Regions from separate parts of the Rhizobium sp. AP16 genome, predicted to be linked through region 3. Evidence: riboswitches for the same ligand, from Rfam matches in the RefSeq annotation. Region 3 holds a riboswitch; each other region holds the start of a gene.
The links. Region 3 has a riboswitch for cobalamin ahead of nrdH (glutaredoxin-like protein NrdH). Riboswitches for the same ligand answer to the same signal wherever they lie in the genome.
Positions count from the first base shown of each region.

Region 1: linked by a shared signal. The riboswitch ahead of cobU (bifunctional adenosylcobinamide kinase/adenosylcobinamide-phosphate guanylyltransferase) and the one ahead of nrdH (glutaredoxin-like protein NrdH) in region 3 are both predicted to bind cobalamin.
Region 2: linked by a shared signal. The riboswitch ahead of PMI03_RS30445 (aromatic ring-hydroxylating dioxygenase subunit alpha) and the one ahead of nrdH (glutaredoxin-like protein NrdH) in region 3 are both predicted to bind cobalamin.

Region 1 covers NZ_AJVM01000065.1:334,847-340,550, forward strand. The annotation lists gene cobN (cobaltochelatase subunit CobN) at 1-2,869, opposite strand, end outside; gene cobW (cobalamin biosynthesis protein CobW) at 2,879-3,928, opposite strand; gene cobU (bifunctional adenosylcobinamide kinase/adenosylcobinamide-phosphate guanylyltransferase) at 3,934-4,458, opposite strand; cobalamin riboswitch at 4,599-5,002, opposite strand; gene PMI03_RS19755 (chloride channel protein) at 5,181-5,704, shown strand, end outside.
Region 2 covers NZ_AJVM01000095.1:35,643-41,346, forward strand. The annotation lists gene PMI03_RS30440 (hybrid-cluster NAD(P)-dependent oxidoreductase) at 1-439, opposite strand, end outside; gene PMI03_RS30445 (aromatic ring-hydroxylating dioxygenase subunit alpha) at 443-1,687, opposite strand; cobalamin riboswitch at 1,785-1,989, opposite strand; gene PMI03_RS30455 (ACT domain-containing protein) at 2,216-2,617, opposite strand; gene PMI03_RS30460 (DUF6656 family protein) at 2,708-3,319, shown strand; gene PMI03_RS30465 (L-threonylcarbamoyladenylate synthase) at 3,378-4,352, shown strand; gene PMI03_RS30470 (FAD-binding oxidoreductase) at 4,387-5,704, shown strand, end outside.
Region 3 covers NZ_AJVM01000074.1:148,948-154,651, forward strand. The annotation lists gene PMI03_RS25730 (phosphatase PAP2 family protein) at 1-37, opposite strand, end outside; gene nrdF (class 1b ribonucleoside-diphosphate reductase subunit beta) at 179-1,168, opposite strand; gene nrdE (class 1b ribonucleoside-diphosphate reductase subunit alpha) at 1,185-3,338, opposite strand; gene nrdI (class Ib ribonucleoside-diphosphate reductase assembly flavoprotein NrdI) at 3,308-3,736, opposite strand; gene nrdH (glutaredoxin-like protein NrdH) at 3,736-3,957, opposite strand; cobalamin riboswitch at 4,205-4,432, opposite strand; gene metE (5-methyltetrahydropteroyltriglutamate--homocysteine S-methyltransferase) at 4,534-5,704, opposite strand, start outside.

The DNA of each region.
Region 1 (5,704 bases), on a different contig from region 3:
GCGTAACATCGACGCGCGGGCGACGCAGCAGAGCGGGCGGGATGATCTCGTAGCCGGTCACGCGCCGCGAGGTCATGTCCCAGACCGGCTTGACGCCAATCAACGCCAACGCCTGGGCAATATCGTCGCCACCGGTACGCATATTCGACGTGCCCCAGGCCGTCAGCCCAAAGGAAACCGGCCATTCGCCATGATCCTGCACATAGCGGCGGATTAACAGCTCTGCCGACTTCCTGCCAAGCTCATAGGCCGCCGGCGTCGGCACCGCGCGGCTATCGACCGAATAGAAGTTCCGTCCTGTCGGCAACACATCCGGCCTGCCGCGCGTTGGCGCACCGGAAGGACCAGGTGGCACGAACCGACCATCCAGGCCCTTTATCAGGGCGGAGATTTCGGCATCTCCGCACGCAAGGATCGAGGGTTTCAGGCAGGTTTCGATTTCGGCGAGAACGGCGAGTGTGTGCGTCCAGTCCTCGGGGCATGCGATACCGCCAGCAACGAATTTCGCGGCCAGAAGTTCGATGCGCTCGACAGTATCGCCTTGCGTGCGCCACGGATCGTCGGAAACGCCGGAGAGAATATCGGGGCGCTGGCCAGTCCATTCGGTGGCCATATCACAATCTAAGGGATCGAACGGCGTATCCTGGCGCAACGCATCCCGCGCAATCGCCCGCTGCAAACTCTGATCGCCCCCTTCGCCCAATCCCCGCGGCACCCGCGCCAGAGCCACCGTCAAATCCGTAAGCAGCCTACCCACCGGCGAGACGCCGAAGATATGCAATCCATCCCGAATCTGCATTTCCTTGAGATCGCAGAGATAGGCGTCGAGCTTCTTTAGCGCCTCATCCTCGCCTTCTCCCTTGGAAATGCCTGCATCCTGATCGAGGCCGATATCGGCGACGAGGTCGAGGATCTGCTTGCGCAGCAGGCGAATACGGCGCGGATCGCCGCCGGAGGCCTCGTAGTATTCGTCCACCAGCGCTTCGAGATCCTTGAGCGGACCGTAGCTCTCGGCGCGAGTCAAGGGCGGCGTCAGGTGATCGATGATCACGGCGCTCGTGCGGCGCTTGGCCTGGGTGCCTTCGCCGGGATCATTGACGATGAAGGGATAGAGATGCGGCAACGGCCCGAGGATCGCCTCCGGATAGCAGACTTCCGACAGCGCCAGGGCCTTGCCCGGCAGCCATTCGAGATTGCCATGCTTGCCCATATGGATGATCGCATGCGCGCCAAAGGATTGGCGCAGGAACGCATAGAAAGCGAGATAGCCATGCGGCGGCACAAGATCCGGGGAATGATAGCTTTCCTTCGGATCGATATTATAGCCGCGCGCCGGCTGGATGCCGACCAGCACCTCGCCGAAGCGGGTGAAGGGCAGCGCGAAAACGCCGTCGCGAACATAGGGATCGCTCTCGGGATTGCCCCAACGAGCAACGATTTCATCCTGAATCTGTATCGGAAGAGACGCGAGGAAATATTTGTATTCGCTTAAAGAAAGTGTCTCGCGAATAACCTTGCCATCGTGACCGGAATTGGTCGGCCCGTCCATCAGATACCGGATCAGCGCATCGCCATCACCAGGCAGATCGGCGACCGGGTAACCCGCCGCCCTCATCGCCTTCAGCACCTCGATCGTACCCGCCGGCGTATCGAGCCCGACGCCGTTGCCAAGCCGTCCGTCCCGATTCGGATAATTGGCCATGACCAGCGCCACGCGCCGCTCCGATGGCGGCGTCCTGCGCAACCGCGCCCAATTGGCGGCAAGCCGCGCCGTATAACACATGCGGTCAACGGCCGGCTCACTGGCAACGATATTGGCCTCGACGCGCTCATCATAGCGCGCCGCCGCCTTGAACGAGACGGCGCGGGCAAGCACACGCCCATCCACCTCGGGCAGCGCGACATTCATGCCGAGATCGCGCGCCGAAAGCCCCTGTGACGAGGCATCCCAGGCCTCTCTCGATGAAGCGGAAAAGATCGCCTGCAGCACGACTGCATCGCTCGTCTCCAGCACGGTCGGCTGGCGATCGGCACCCGGCGCCGAAACCGCAAACCCGGTCGTGTTGATGACGACATCCGGCTTCAATTCGGTGAAAACGCTCTCTAGGATACCGATCGATACCGGATCTTTGAGACTATAGGCAAACACCGGCAGCGGCCGCATGCCCTCGGCGATAGCGGCTTCGATCAAGGCCTCCACAGGCTTGGTTTCACCGCTCTGGACGAGGGCGCGATAGAAGGAGATGGCAATAGTTGGGGGTTCGAGTCCCTCCGGGACCGCCAATTCGGAGATACTCTTCCACTCCTCAACCCCAATCACGCCCCTGCCCGGCCACCAGATCCCGGCCTTCATCAGCGGTGATGCCGTTGCCGGCTTCTCTGCCCCCGACAGCATCGCCTCGGCATAGCCAAGAAACGCCCGCGAATTCGCATCCCCGCCTTCGATCAGGTAGGACCACAGCGCATTGAGATCATCGAGCGCGATATTGGAAAACGGCATCAGCCCCGGATCGGACTTCGAATCCCCCGGCAGCACGGCGATCAGCGTACCGCTACGCGCAGCACAAGCATGCAGCGCCTCGAGCGCATAGTGGAAATAGCTGGCACCTCCAAGCGCCCGGACGATGATCAGCTTCGCATGCCTTGCTGTCCGCTCGACATAGGTATCGACCGACATCGGATGCTTGAGGCTCATCAGGCTGGCGAGCCGCAGCGAATAGCCAGCCTCTCCCTGCCCATGGGCGGCGGCGATTGCCGCAAGCTCGGTATCGGCCGCCGACAGGAACAGGATATCACCCGGCGACTGACCGAGATCGATCGCCTCCTCGCCGTCGCTGATCGTTCCCTTTTGCGCTAGGAGGAGATGCATGGCTCTGCCTTAGACCAAAGCCTCGATCGACTTGCGCACGATCCCTTCGTCCATCTCATGCAGCCCGATCACCACCAGCCGCGTGGCGCGCGCTTCGCCCGGCGTCCATGCGCGGTCGAAATAATGGTCGATGCGGCTGCCGACGGCCTGGATCTGCAGGCGCATCGGCTTGCCGGGCACATCGGCAAAACCCTTGAGACGCAGGACATCATGTTCGGAAATCACGCCCTTCAGCTTTTCGATGAACGAAGTGGGATCGGCGATCGGGCCGAGCTCGACGACGAAGCTGTCGAATTCGTCGTGATCGTGCGGTGCGCCGTCCTCGTGTTCCAGCTCATGATGCGATTTGCGGTTGGCGATATCGGCTTCCGTGCCGATGCCGAGGCCGAGCAGGATGGCGGCCGGGACGTCACCATTCTTCGCCTCGATGATCGTCGGCTTGCGCACGGTGCGCGACGCGACTTCGGCGCGGACGCGGCCAAGGCCGGCGACGTCGATCAGGTCGGTCTTGTTGAGAACGATCAGGTCGGCGCAGGTGAGCTGATCCTCGAACAGTTCCTCGATCGGGCTTTCGTGATCGAGCGAATCGTCCTCGACGCGACGGGCTTCGACGGCGTCGTGATCATCGGCGAAACGGCCGGCGGCGACGGCGGCGCTATCGACCACGGTGATGACGCCGTCGACGGTGACCTGGGTGCGGATATCCGGCCAGTTGAAGGCCGCGACCAGCGGCTGCGGCAGCGCCAGGCCGGATGTCTCGATGACGATATGATCGGGGCGCACGTCGCGCTCCAGAAGCTTGGTCATGGTCGGAATGAAGTCATCGGCGACAGTGCAGCAGATGCAGCCGTTGGTCAGCTCGATGATATCGTCCTCGGTGCAGTTCTCCGCGCCGCAGCCCTTCAGCACGTCGCCATCGACGCCGAGATCGCCGAATTCATTAATGATCAGGGCGATCTTCTTGCCGCCGGCGTTCTGCAACAGATTGCGGATCATCGTCGTCTTGCCGGCGCCAAGGAAGCCGGTGATGACGGTGGCGGGAATCTTTTCCTGGTTCATGCGGATTAACCCTTCATTTTCAGCGGCAGTCCCGCCGCGATAAAATAGACTTCGGCGCTTGCCGCCGCGATCATCTGGTGCAGCCGGCCGGCATGATCGCGAAACTCGCGCGCCATGCGGTTTTCCGGCACGATGCCGAGCCCGACCTCGTTGGAAACGAGAACGAGCCGCGACTTGGCCTTCGGCAGAAATTCGGTGAGAGCGGAAAACTCCGCCGCGATATTACGCTCGGCCATCATCAGGTTGGTGACCCAGAGCGTCAGGCAATCAACGAGAACGGCACGATCATCGCCGTCGATCGCCGCCAGCCGTGCCGTGAGGTCGAGTGGCTCTTCATGCGTCGTCCAGAGGTCGCCGCGATCATTGCGATGCTGTGCAATGCGATCGCGCATCTCTTCATCCCAGGCCTGCCCGGTCGCCACATAATGACGGTCAAGACCGGTATCGGAGATCAGGGATTCGGCGAATCGGGATTTGCCGGAGCGCGCGCCGCCGAAAACGAAGACAGCGCGGGATGGGGGGGATGACATTAGCTATTACCGCCCCCGCACGATCGGGCAGATCGGCACAAAGCAGCTAGGCCCGAAAAGCCGGCGCTTACGCGCGAAAAATTCGTTTGGCGCCATGACAACCTCCGTGCTGGCAACGAGACATGCGTCCCAAAATAGGCTTTGCGCCCGGTACGCATGGCAGGTCTCCTGGCTCGCGGGTAAGGTGCAGCAAGCGGAGGCGAACCGAAACCGGTCGCCCCCGCTCATGCACCAGCGGATCTTCCTCGCCTTCCCGGCAGATCATCATGAAAAAGCGGACGATTCGTAGATATTAGAGGCGTCCAGCCCTGGTTGATCATGATGCCACGCCAGTGGCTTTTTCCGGCTCTGAAGCTGTTTCCACTCGCCCGCACCATTGCGAACTGTCAGCGAAATGCCCCACAACCGAATGGAAAACCCTGACCGCTCTACAGTCGCGGGGTCGGCTGTGATGAGAACGCCCGGATTGGGTCCGTCCCTTCACATTCCCTTTTCATCCCATGCGACAGATCGCCGCTCGGGAACCATTCGTTATGCTGCAATGATTAGGCTTTCGGCCCTGGCAAGTCAATCAAGGCTGCCTATGCGACATCGGCTGTTCCAACAGCGAAAATAGCTCGGGAACCACTGATCGCGCAGTCTTTTTGCCGTAATTGTTTGATGTTAGGAGTTTATGGAAGCCAGGTATATAAACCTGAGCACGAAACTATCGTCAGTTCCCCATGTTGCAGAAATTTCAACCACGCCGTCTTGGTGTTCTCTCCGCCTTTTTCAGCGCTAGCCGGCTGAGAGCGCTTTTTCGTCGTGGCGAGCTAGGGCTCGTCATTGCCGGCGCTTTCGTCGGCGTCACCTCCGGCTGCGCCGTCACGGCGATGAGTCTCATTTCGCGCGAGCTGCACAGCCTCGTCTACGGCATCCCCGATGACGACCGGCTGAGCTCGGCCGCCATGCAGATTACCGACAAGTCGCTGCTGCTGATCGCCCCGATCGCCGGCGGCATCCTGCTCGGTTTGATGATCCTCATTATGTCACGCACCCGCAAAAAGCCGATGATCGACCCGATCGAGGCCAATGCGCTCCACGGCGGCCGCCTGTCGCTCACCGACAGCATCCTCGTCGCCGTGCAGAACCTGATCTCCAACGGTTTCGGCGCCTCTGTCGGGCTGGAGGCCGGCTATACCCAGCTCGCTGCCGGTATCGCCTCGAAATTCGGCTACAAGATGCAGTTCCGACGCGCCGATCTTCG
Region 2 (5,704 bases), on a different contig from region 3:
GCGTCATCGCCATCATCGGCGTGACGCCGGAGCCGGCGGAAACGAAGAGATATTTTTCGCCGGGATGACGGATATGGCTGAAATCGCCGAGCGGACCGAAAGCCTTGACACGCATGCCGGGCTTCAGGTTCTCGAACATCCAGCGCGTGCCAATGCTGTCCTTCTGCGCCTTGACCGTAATGGCGACCGAGAGCGGGCGCGACGGGGTCGAGGACAGCGTATAGGTACGCATGACCGGCTCCGCAGCCGCCGGCAGCTCCAGGGTGACGAACTGGCCCGGCAGATAGCGGAACCAGTTGTCCTTGTCGGAGCGGAAGGTGAAGGTCATCACATCGGGTGCTTCCGGCGTTGCCGAAAGGCATTCGAGCAGATGCTGCCTGTCGCTCCAGGGCTTCATCTGGTCCAGGTGCTGATGGCGGAGGGAGACGGTCATGTTCATAACTCAGGCAACCGCCGACAGCTTGGCCTGATCGCCCTGCAGCCGGTTGATCATGAAATTCGCGTACCATTCGACGAACTGCATCACGCCGCCTTCATCTTCCGGCGAATAGGGGCCGGGCTGGTAGGCGGGCGAGCGGATGCCGAAGGCATTTTCCTCGACGATCCGGCGGTCCTGATCGTTGGTCTCGGTCCAGACGTGGGTGAGTTCGTCGATACGATAGTCGACCCCTTCGACCGCATCTTTGTTGACGAGCCATTTGGTCGTGACCTGCGTTTGCTCGGGACCGAGCGGCAGCACGCGGAAGGTGATCGCATGGTCGGCGAGCACATGATTCCACGTCGTCGGATAGTGGAAGAGCAGCAAGGTGCCGATATGGCTTTCCAGCACATCGTTGGAGAGCGGCCTCTGCACGGCGCGCGCGCCCGACATGGTGTAGCTCTCGGCATCCTGGATGAGTGGCATGCGTGCGGCGCGGAACTGGCCGGACGGCGACATGCGGAATTCGCTTGGAAGATTCGCCGCCTCGCACTTCGCCCAATGCTCCGAAATCACCGGATCGTCCTTGGCGCCCTGCACGCCGGTCGCGCTCGGTGCTTCCGGATAGGTGCGGCAGAGTTCGGGATGATTGGCCGCGCAATGATAGCATTCGCGATTGTTTTCCCAGACGAGCTTCCAGTTGCCCTTCTCGATGATCGTGCTTTCGAAGGCGACCTTGGTCTCGCCGAGGCGGTGGCGGACGAGATAGGGCTCGACCATGGCGCGGAACGGCGCAAAGTCCGGCGCCTGATCTGCAAGGCAGATGAAGATATAGCCGCCAATGCTTTCGCAATGGACCGGCTTCAGCGAGAACTCGCTCTTGTCGAAATCCTCCGGCATATGGCGGGCAAAGAGCAGGCTCCCGTTCAGTTCGTAGGTCCACTGATGATAGGGGCAGACGAGCTTTGCCGAAGAGCCGCGCTCGGACGTGCACACGCGCGAGCCGCGATGGCGACAGCTATTGTGGAAGGCGCGGATGACCTGATCGCGGCCACGAACGATGACGACGGGATAATCGCCGATCTGGACGGTGAAATAGTTGCCGGCGCGCGGCACTTCGCAATCATGGCCGATGAACAGCCAGTCGCGATAATAGATCATTTCCATATCGAGCTTGAAATAATCCGGATCGGTGTAGAAGGGCTGCTCCAGGCTGAAGCCCTCGCGGCGGTTCTTCAATTGCCGCAAAACGTTGCTGCTGATGTCCATTTGCCTATCCTTGCGCGGTAGCGATCAGCAGGCAGAGGACATGCACGATCGGCCGCGAACGACCGCAACGCAATGTCCCGACCGCCCGCCGCGGTCAGTAAATCAGTCTCCCCAAGGCTGGTTTCCGGGCTCTGGAGCGGTCCCCCAAAGGACCCCATGGCACCTTCCCAGGCTGTCTTAAGCCCAGTGGCTTCATTCGCCATGCCTTACTCCACCACCGTTGCGGGGGCAGCGCCGGATTTCGACCGGCTTCCCAATTCTCCGCCCCCCTAGCGGGCGGCACCTTGAGATTGATACCATCATAATCTGCGCCCCTCTCGCCGCTCTGCTGCAATGCGACATCCGCTTCGAAATTGACGACAGGCCCAAGAAGAGTTTCGCAGAGACCTCGCGGCCGAAATATCGGAAGATAATTCAAATCCTTATGCTCCTGTGAAGAGCATCGTTTCCCGCGCCGGCCTCTCTGCGTCCGCGGCGCCTTGTCTTAATTGCGACAGACCCGTCAGCGAACAGGCTTCAGAGCGGATATTACACGACGGAAAGCGCCTGCAGTGCCGCCATTGCGCGCCCGGCATCGGCCGCCGGCACGAAGATATGATCATGGTAATAGCCGGCAACGACATTGGCGCTGATCCTCTCGTTTCCCAGCGCCGTCGCAAGCGCAGCCGTGAGACCCACGGCTTCCAGCGAGGAGTGAATGTCGAGGGTGATCATCCGCATCGCAGGCTCGGCCGGGAGCCCCGCTTGTCGGGCCACCTCGACCGGCAGGATCAGCGTCACACCTTCCCTTTCCTGAAACAGTCCAACCGGATTCATATGAATGTAATCCGCCAGCGACGAGGCCGGCACACTGCAATAGACGAACTCGCCCTCGACGAGATCCGGCTTCATGCCGGCAAGCAGCAGCTTGAGATCGGTAATGCCGGGCATGGTTCTGGTCCTCTTCAGCGATCCATCAGCAAGCCCGGCTCAAGCTAGATGATCTATCATTCGGTATCCAGATCTCCATCGCGAGCCGGCATGGCAAAGCTCAGATATTTCGATGCCAAGAAACCCGCCGACCCGGAGCCGACGCTGCCGGCACCGGGGTATACGGAATTCCTGCGCACCGGGCGTATCAATCGCGACAAGACGCATTGGCTCGCCGAAGAACGGCGTTACCTCACCTTCGAGGAAGTGGCCGAACGCACGGCAACCAAGCTCAGAAACGCCGGCGAGACAACCCATGGCCGGCTCAATAGCTTTCACCAGTCGATCCGCTTTCCGAAACTGATTTTCCATCACACGCTCAGGGACACACCGCATCTCGGCTATTGCCATGTCACCGCCGCGCGGACGCAATTTGCGCAGTACGAGGAAGTGAGCTGGGCTTTCTACATCGCCAATTTCTTCGCCCGCCTCGGCCAGAACGATAATTTCTTCGAAGACATCAGCCTGAAATATTCGCGGATGTATTTCGCCGTCGCTATAAGGCCGGATGAGGACGCTTCGAAGAAGAAGCTGACGATCAATCGCGAGGTGCGCGGCAACGGCGTGCTCTTCCACACACACGATCCGCAGATCGCCATCCGCAATGTGTTGCTGCTCGGCGCGCGCAACGAACAGCTCCGCGACATCATTCGCCAGCTTTGATCATTGATCCCCAAACTTGAAAAGCATAAGAACGGCCTGAACGGCAATCGGTCAGGCCATGGCGCGACATATAGACATTCTCCAGCATCCAGAGGCGGCAATAGCGGCGGCAACGGCAACTCTCGCCGAAGGTCTGCCGATCGGGCTGCCGACCGAGACGGTCTACGGGCTCGCCGCCGACGCCACCAACCCCGCCGCCATCACCCGTATCTACGAGACCAAGGGACGGCCACGCTTCAATCCGCTGATCTGCCACATGAGCGACCTCGCCATGGCCGAGCGCTACGCGATCTTCGATCCCGTTTCGCGAAAGCTGGCGGAAGCCTTCTGGCCCGGTCCGCTGACGCTGGTTTTACCGCTGCGCCCGGAAAGCGACATTCATCCGCTGGCGACCGCCGGGCTCGATACGGTCGGCATCCGGATACCGCAGGGCTTTGCCGGCGAGCTGATCCGCGCCTTCGGACGACCGCTTGCCGCCCCCAGCGCCAATACCTCCGGCAAGATCAGCGCCACTAGTGCCGATCATGTCCATGACGATCTCGGCGAGCGGATTTCGCTGATCCTCGATGCCGGGGCTTCGGTCGTCGGCGTCGAGTCGACCATCGTCAAGGTCGAGCACGGCGAGATGCGCCTGCTCAGGCCCGGCGGGCTGGCGGCAGACGAGATCGAGCGGGTCGCGGGCCAATCGCTCAAGCGCAAGAATGGTGCGTCGGCAGCCATCGAAGCACCGGGGATGCTGGCTTCCCATTATGCGCCGGGTGCCGCTGTGCGGCTCGACGCGACCGCAGTTTCCTCCGGCGAAGCGCTGATCCGTTTCGGCAAGCCCGATATTGCCGGGATCGAGACGGCGGCCGTCGTGCTCGACCTCAGCCCGTCCGGCGATCTTGCTGAAGCCGCCGCCAATCTCTTCGACTTCATGAAGCGCGCCGATGCCAGCGGTGCTGCGACCATCGCCTTTTCCAGCATTCCCGACGAAGGCCTCGGCGAGGCCATCAACGACCGGCTGCAGCGCGCGGCCGCGCCGAGAGAGTAAATCCGACCACACGCAATTCGGTAAAGGACACGCCATGAGCAGCGCCGCCCCCTCCTCCGCCCTTCTCGATCGCTTCGCCGCCATCGTCGGCGAAAAGCACGCGTTGCGGGAGGCAGCGGATCTCGCCCCGCATCTGGTCGAGAACCGTGGGCTCTATCATGGCGCATCGCCGATGCTCTTGAAGCCCGGCTCCGTGGAGGAGGTTTCGGCGATCCTGAAGCTTGCCAGCGAGACCGGTACGGCGATCGTACCGCAGACCGGCAATACCGGCCTTGTCGGCGGCCAGACGCCACGCGAGGGCAGCTCCGACATCATCCTGTCACTGGAGCGGATGAACCGCATCCGTGATGTCGATCCCATCGGCAACACCATGGTCGTCGATGGCGGCTGCATCCTCGCCGACGTGCATAAGGCGGCGGCGGAGCATGGCCGCATGTTTCCGCTGACCCTCGGTTCGGAAGGCTCCTGCCGCATCGCCGGCAACCTCTCCACCAATGCCGGAGGCACCGCCGTTCTCGCCTATGGCAACATGCGCCAGCTTTGCCTCGGCTTGGAAGTCGTACTGCCGACCGGCGAAATCTGGAACGGGCTGCGCCGCCTGAAGAAGGACAATACCGGCTACGACCTGCGCGATCTCTTCATCGGCGCCGAGGGCACGCTCGGCGTGATCACCGGCGCGGTGCTAAAACTCTTCCCGCAGCCGCTCGGCCATCAAGTGGCCTTTGCCGGCATCCAGTCGGTCGACGATGCGCTGACCCTGTTCAAGAACGCGTCCGGCCTCTGCGGCACGGCGCTGACCGGCTTCGAACTGATGCCGCGCATCGGTGTCGAATTCACCGCACGCAACATCCCAGGCGTGCGCGATCCCCTGGAAACGGCGCATCCCTGGTATGTGCTGATCGACGTCTCCACCTCAGATTCGGCCGAGACTGCCGAGCGGATGATGACGACGCTATTGGAACAGGGCTATGAGGCCGGACTGATCCAGGATGCAACTATCGCCAGCTCAGAGGCACAGCAGAAGGCGCTGTGGCACATGCGCGAGAGCATGTCGGACGCGCAGAAGCCGGAGGGCGGCTCGATCAAGCACGATGTCTCCGTGCCGGTCGCACAGATCCCGAAATTCATGGCTGAAGCCGAGGTGGCTGTGATGGCGGCCCTGCCCGGCGCCCGCATCTGCGCCTTCGGCCATATGGGCGACGGCAATATCCACTACAACATCTCCCAGCCCGTCGGCGCCGACAAGGAAGAATTCATCAGCCGTTGGCACGACATGAACAAGATCGTCCATGGACTGGTGCTGAAGCACGGCGGCTCGATTTCCGCCGAACACGGCATCGGCCAATTGAAGC
Region 3 (5,704 bases):
CAAATATACCCGGCTTGCGGGGCTGCTGATCGTTCATGCGCGGTCGCCCACCTGAATAGTTGTCATTTCGTCTCCTCTGGATTCTGGTGGAGATGTACCACCGGCCAAATCCATGCGGCAACGAGAAAAGCGCTGCTTGCGAAACGGCATGGTTTCGGAAATGACCGGCGATGTCGGCTCAGAAGTTCCAATCCTCATCCTCGGTCGCCACCGCCTTACCGATGACATAGGACGATCCCGAGCCTGAGAAAAAGTCATGGTTTTCGTCGGCATTCGGCGAGAGTGCCGACAGGATCGCCGGGTTGACCTTGCAAGCGTCCGGCGGGAACAGTGCCTCGTAGCCGAGATTCATCAGTGCCTTGTTGGCATTGTAATGCAGGAATTTCTTGACGTCCTCCGTCAGGCCGACACCGTCATAGAGCGCTTCGGTGTATTTCGTCTCGTTGTCATAGAGTTCGAGCAACAGATCGAAAGCAAAGTCCTTGATCTCCTGCCGACCCTCTTCGCTCAGACGCTCCAGCCCGCGCTGAAACTTGTAGCCAATGTAGTAGCCATGCACGGCCTCGTCGCGGATGATGAGGCGGATCATGTCGGCGGTATTGGTAAGCTTGGCGCGGCTCGACCAGTACATCGGCAGATAGAAGCCGGAATAGAACAGGAAGCTTTCCAGAAAGACGCTGGCGATCTTGCGCTTCAGCGGATCGCCGTTGCGGTACTGTTCGAGAATGAGCGCCGACTTCCTCTGCAGATGCTCGTTCTCCTCCGACCAGCGATAGGCGTCATCGACGTCAGGCGTCGAGCATAGCGTCGAGAAGATCGACGAATATGAGCGGGCGTGGACGGCTTCCATGAAGGAGATGTTGGAATAGACGGCCTCCTCGTGAGAGGTGATCGAATCCTCCATCAAAGTCGGCGCGCCGATGCTTGTCTGGATGGTGTCGAGCAGCGTCAGGCCGGTGAAGACGCGGATGGTGAGCTGCTGTTCCTCGGGCTTGAGCGCCGCCCAGGACGGAATATCGTTCGAGAGCGGCACCTTCTCCGGGAGCCAGAAGTTCCCCGTCAGCCGGTTCCAGACTTCCAGATCCTTGTCGTCTTCGATGCGGTTCCAGTTGATGGCGCGCACTGCTTCGGGACGCTTCGGGTTTTTGGTTTTCACTTGGATGTTCATCTTGTTCCCCAGGAGATCAGAGTGCGCAGGACACGCAGCCCTGCACTTCCGTGCCGGACAGCGCCATCTGGCGAAGGCGGATGTAGTAGATGGTCTTGATGCCCTTCTTCCAGGCGTAGATCTGCGCCTTGTTGATGTCGCGGGTCGTCGCGGTGTCGCGGAAGAACAGCGTCAACGACAGTCCCTGATCGACATGCTGGGTGGCAGCCGCATAGGTATCGATGATCTTCTCAGGCCCGATTTCGTAGGCGTCCTGATAGTAGTCGAGATTGTCATTCGTCATGAAGGCAGCCGGATAATAGACACGGCCAATCATGCCCTCCTTGCGGATTTCGATCTTCGAGACGATCGGATGGATAGAGGAGGTCGAGTGGTTGATGTAAGAGATGGATCCCGTCGGCGGCACGGCCTGCAGGTTCTGGTTATAGAGGCCCGATGTCATCACGGCCTGCTTCAGTTCCTGCCAGTCTTCCCGCGTCGGAATGTCGATGCCAGCGGTTTCGAACAGTGTTCGAACCCGCTCCGTCGCGGGCTTCCATTCCTGTTCGGTGTATTTGCCGAAATAGTCGCCGGAGGCATATTTCGAATTCTCGAACCCCTTGAAGCTGCGCTCCCGCTCCGCTGCCAGGCGGTTGGAGGCGCGGATGGCATGATAGGTCACGGTATAGAAATAGATATTGGTGAAATCGACGCCTTCTTCGGAGCCATAGAGAATCCGCTCGCGGGCGAGATAGCCATGCAGGTTCATCTGGCCGAGGCCGATCGCATGGCTTTCGTCATTGCCCTTTTCGATCGAAGGTACCGACGAGATGCGGCTCATGTCAGAAACTGCCGTCAGCGCCCGTATTGCCGTCTCGATCGTCTTGCCAAAGTCTTCCGAATCCATAGCCGCGGCGATGTTCAAGGAGCCGAGATTGCAGGAAATATCCTTGCCCATATGCTCGTAGGAAAGATCGTCCCTGTAGGTGCTCGCCTCGCTCACCTGGAGGATTTCGGAGCAGAGGTTGCTCATGGTGATGCGCCCGGCGATCGGATTGGCGCGGTTCACCGTGTCCTCGAACATGATGTAGGGATAGCCGCTCTCGAACTGGATTTCGGCAATCACCTGGAAGAAGTCGCGCGCCTTGATCTTCTTCTTGCGGATACGGTTGTCGGCCACCATCTCGCGGTATTTCTCCGTCACGGAAATTTCCGTGAAGGGTACGCCATAGACGCGTTCGACGTCATAGGGCGAGAACAGGTACATGTCCTCGTTGTTCTTCGCGAGTTCGAAGGTGATGTCCGGGACGACGACGCCGAGCGACAGTGTCTTGATCCGGATCTTCTCGTCGGCATTCTCGCGTTTGGTGTCGAGGAACCGCATGATGTCGGGGTGATGCGCGTTCAGATAGACCGCGCCCGCCCCTTGCCGCGCGCCGAGCTGGTTGGCGTAGGAGAAGCTGTCTTCCAGCAGTTTCATAATCGGAATGATGCCGGATGACTGGTTTTCGATATGCTTGATCGGCGCACCGGCCTCGCGGATGTTGGTGAGCGAGAGAGCGACGCCGCCGCCGCGCTTGGAGAGCTGAAGCGCTGAATTGATCGAGCGTCCGATGGACTCCATGTTGTCCTCGACGCGCATCAGGAAGCAGGAGACCAGTTCGCCGCGCTGCTTCTTGCCGGCATTGAGGAAGGTCGGCGTTGCCGGCTGGAAGCGGCCGGAAATGATTTCGTCGACCATGTCTCTGGCCAGGGATTCATTGCCCTGCGCCAGGGTCAGCGCCACCATACAGATGCGGTCTTCATAGCGCTCGAGATAACGCTTCCCGTCGAAGGTTTTCAGCGTGTAGCTGGTGTAATATTTGAAGGCCCCGAGAAATGTCGGGAACCTGAACTTCTTCGCATAGGCGTGGTCGAAGAGATCGCGCACGAAGTTGAAGGAATACTGGTCGAGAACCTCGCGTTCGTAGTAGCCCTCGGTCACCAGATAATCGAGCTTCTCCCTGAGGTTATGGAAGAAAACGGTGTTCTGGTTGACGTGCTGGAGAAAATACTGCTTCGCCGCCAGCCGGTCCTTGTCGAGCTGGATTTTGCCATCCTCATCGTAAAGGTTCAGCATGGCGTTCAGCGCATGATAGTCGAGCTGCGTTTCCGTAGCCTTCACCGGGCGTTCGAGTGTGAGCGTGTCCAAAATCGTTCCAATCCATCTCTGACATTGACGACGTCCTCTTCCGTGCCGATCAGCTCGAACCTGTAAAGGTACGGCACCTGGCATTTGGCGGAGATGATGTCGCCGGCGATCCCGAAGGTCGCTCCGAAGTTGCTGTTGCCCGCGGCAATCACGCCCCGGATGTTCGATCGGTTCTCCGTCTCGTTCAGGAAACGGATCACCTGTTTTGGAACCGCGCCCTTGCCGCTTTCGCCGCTATAGGTCGGCACCACGAGGACGAAGGGCTGGTGGACACGGAAAAGCTCATTTGGACGGACCGGTATTCGCACGGCATCCAGGCCGAGCTTGCCGATGAAGCGATGGGTGTTCTCGGACCGGCTGGAGAAATAGACGATCCGCTCCGTCGATGGCTGTCCCATCAGGCAAGCGCGCTGATCATGTCGGGCCGGAAGCCCGCCCAGTGCTGTTCGCCGGCAACGACCACCGGGACCTGGCGGTAGCCGAGGCCCTGCACCAGTTCGAGGGCGGCATCGTCGATGGAAACATCGATGATCCGATAGTCGATGCCGTGACGGTCGAGTGCCCTTGTGGTCGCGGTGCATTGGACGCAGGCGGGCTTGCTGTAGACGGTGATGCTCATGATTGTCCTCGTATCTTTGAAAGGCACACGATATCGTCCGGACATCCGCCGATGCCCGTTCGAAGGAAATGAAGATGGATCAGCACACGCCCGGATTTGGACGTGGATGTACGGCTACTCGCGCCGGGACTGGCTTGAAAAATTCGACATGGACTTCACCCCGAAGTTGACTGATCGCAGGAGTTCGGGGAGGCGTGCACGAACGGTGTCATTCCGCAGTACATCGCGACCTTCCGGACACCCCGCCCGTGGACGTTTTGTTTGAGGCAGGTCTCCTGGCTCGCGGGTCGTTGCATCAATCCTCACCTTCCCGAAGCATCATGCTTCAGTGGCTTTCGCTGGATAGATGCTCGCCGCTTACAGTTGCGGGGGCAGCTCCGGAATTGCGGCGCCCATAAGGGGCGGTCGCGCACCGTATTCCCGTCTTAGCCTCCAATTATTGCGAATCGGAAGAACCTCGAACACTAGATATAGTAGACGAGGTTGGAATTTCGTCAATCGATATGATGATGTGCCGTCGCGTTTCGTGGGGATAGAGCAGCGCCGCCGCAGGGGGAGGCGTTGCTCTGCTGAGGATCAGGACGCCGATGCCGTTGTCCGGGCCTGGGCCGACAGGCGAAGCAGACGAGCCGCATGAACCATGTTCACGAGCGCCGGCCTCACTTCGTCCCATTTGCGGGTCTTCAATCCGCAATCAGGATTTATCCAGAGCTGCGCATCGCCCAGCCGCAGACGGGCAAGGTCGAGCAGCTCGGTCATTTCCGATACCTCGGGAACGCGCGGCGAATGGATATCGTAGACGCCCGGTCCGATCTCGTTCGGGTACTTGTATGTCCGGAATGCATCGAGCAGTTCCATCTTCGACCGTGAGGTCTCTATGGAAATGACATCGGCGTCCATTGCGGCGATGGCGTCTATGATGTGGTTGAACTCGGAATAGCACATATGCGTGTGTATCTGCGTCTCATCGGAAACGCCCGTCGAGCACAGCCGGAAGCATTCCACCGCCCAGTCGAGATAGATCTTCCAGTCCGACGTTCGCAGCGGCAGACCCTCGCGCAAGGCTGCCTCGTCTATCTGGATCATCGAGGCGCCTGCCTCTTCAAGGTCGGCAACCTCGTCCCGGATCGCAAGGGCAATCTGGCGGCACACCGCGCTTCGCGGAAGATCGTTACGCACAAAAGACCAGTTCAGGATCGTTACCGGCCCGGTCAGCATGCCCTTGACGGGCTTTTCCGTGAGAGACTGGGCGTAACGCCACCATTGGACCGTCATCGCCCTTGGGCGGGATACGTCGCCATAGATGACCGGCGGGCGCACATAGCGCGAGCCGTAACTCTGGACCCAGGCATGCTGGGTGAACGCGAACCCGGAAAGCTGCTCCCCGAAATATTGGACCATGTCGTTGCGTTCGAACTCACCGTGAACGAGGACATCCAGGCCGATTTTCTCCTGCCAGCGGATTGCCGATTCCGTCTCTTTTCTCAGGAAGGCATCGTAGTCCACATAGCTCATGGTTCCCTTCCCATGCGCGGCTCGGGCCTTGCGCACCTCGGCCGTCTGCGGGAACGACCCGATCGTCGTGGTTGGGAACAGGGGCAGTTTGAGCCGTTTTTCCTGGATAGCCTTGCGACGAAGGAACGCGTTTTGTCTGCGCTTTATGGAAGCGTCGAGGCCCTTGATACGACCATCGACCACGGGATCGTGAACCTTCGGCGAGGATGCCCGCGATGCCGCGGCAGTGGCA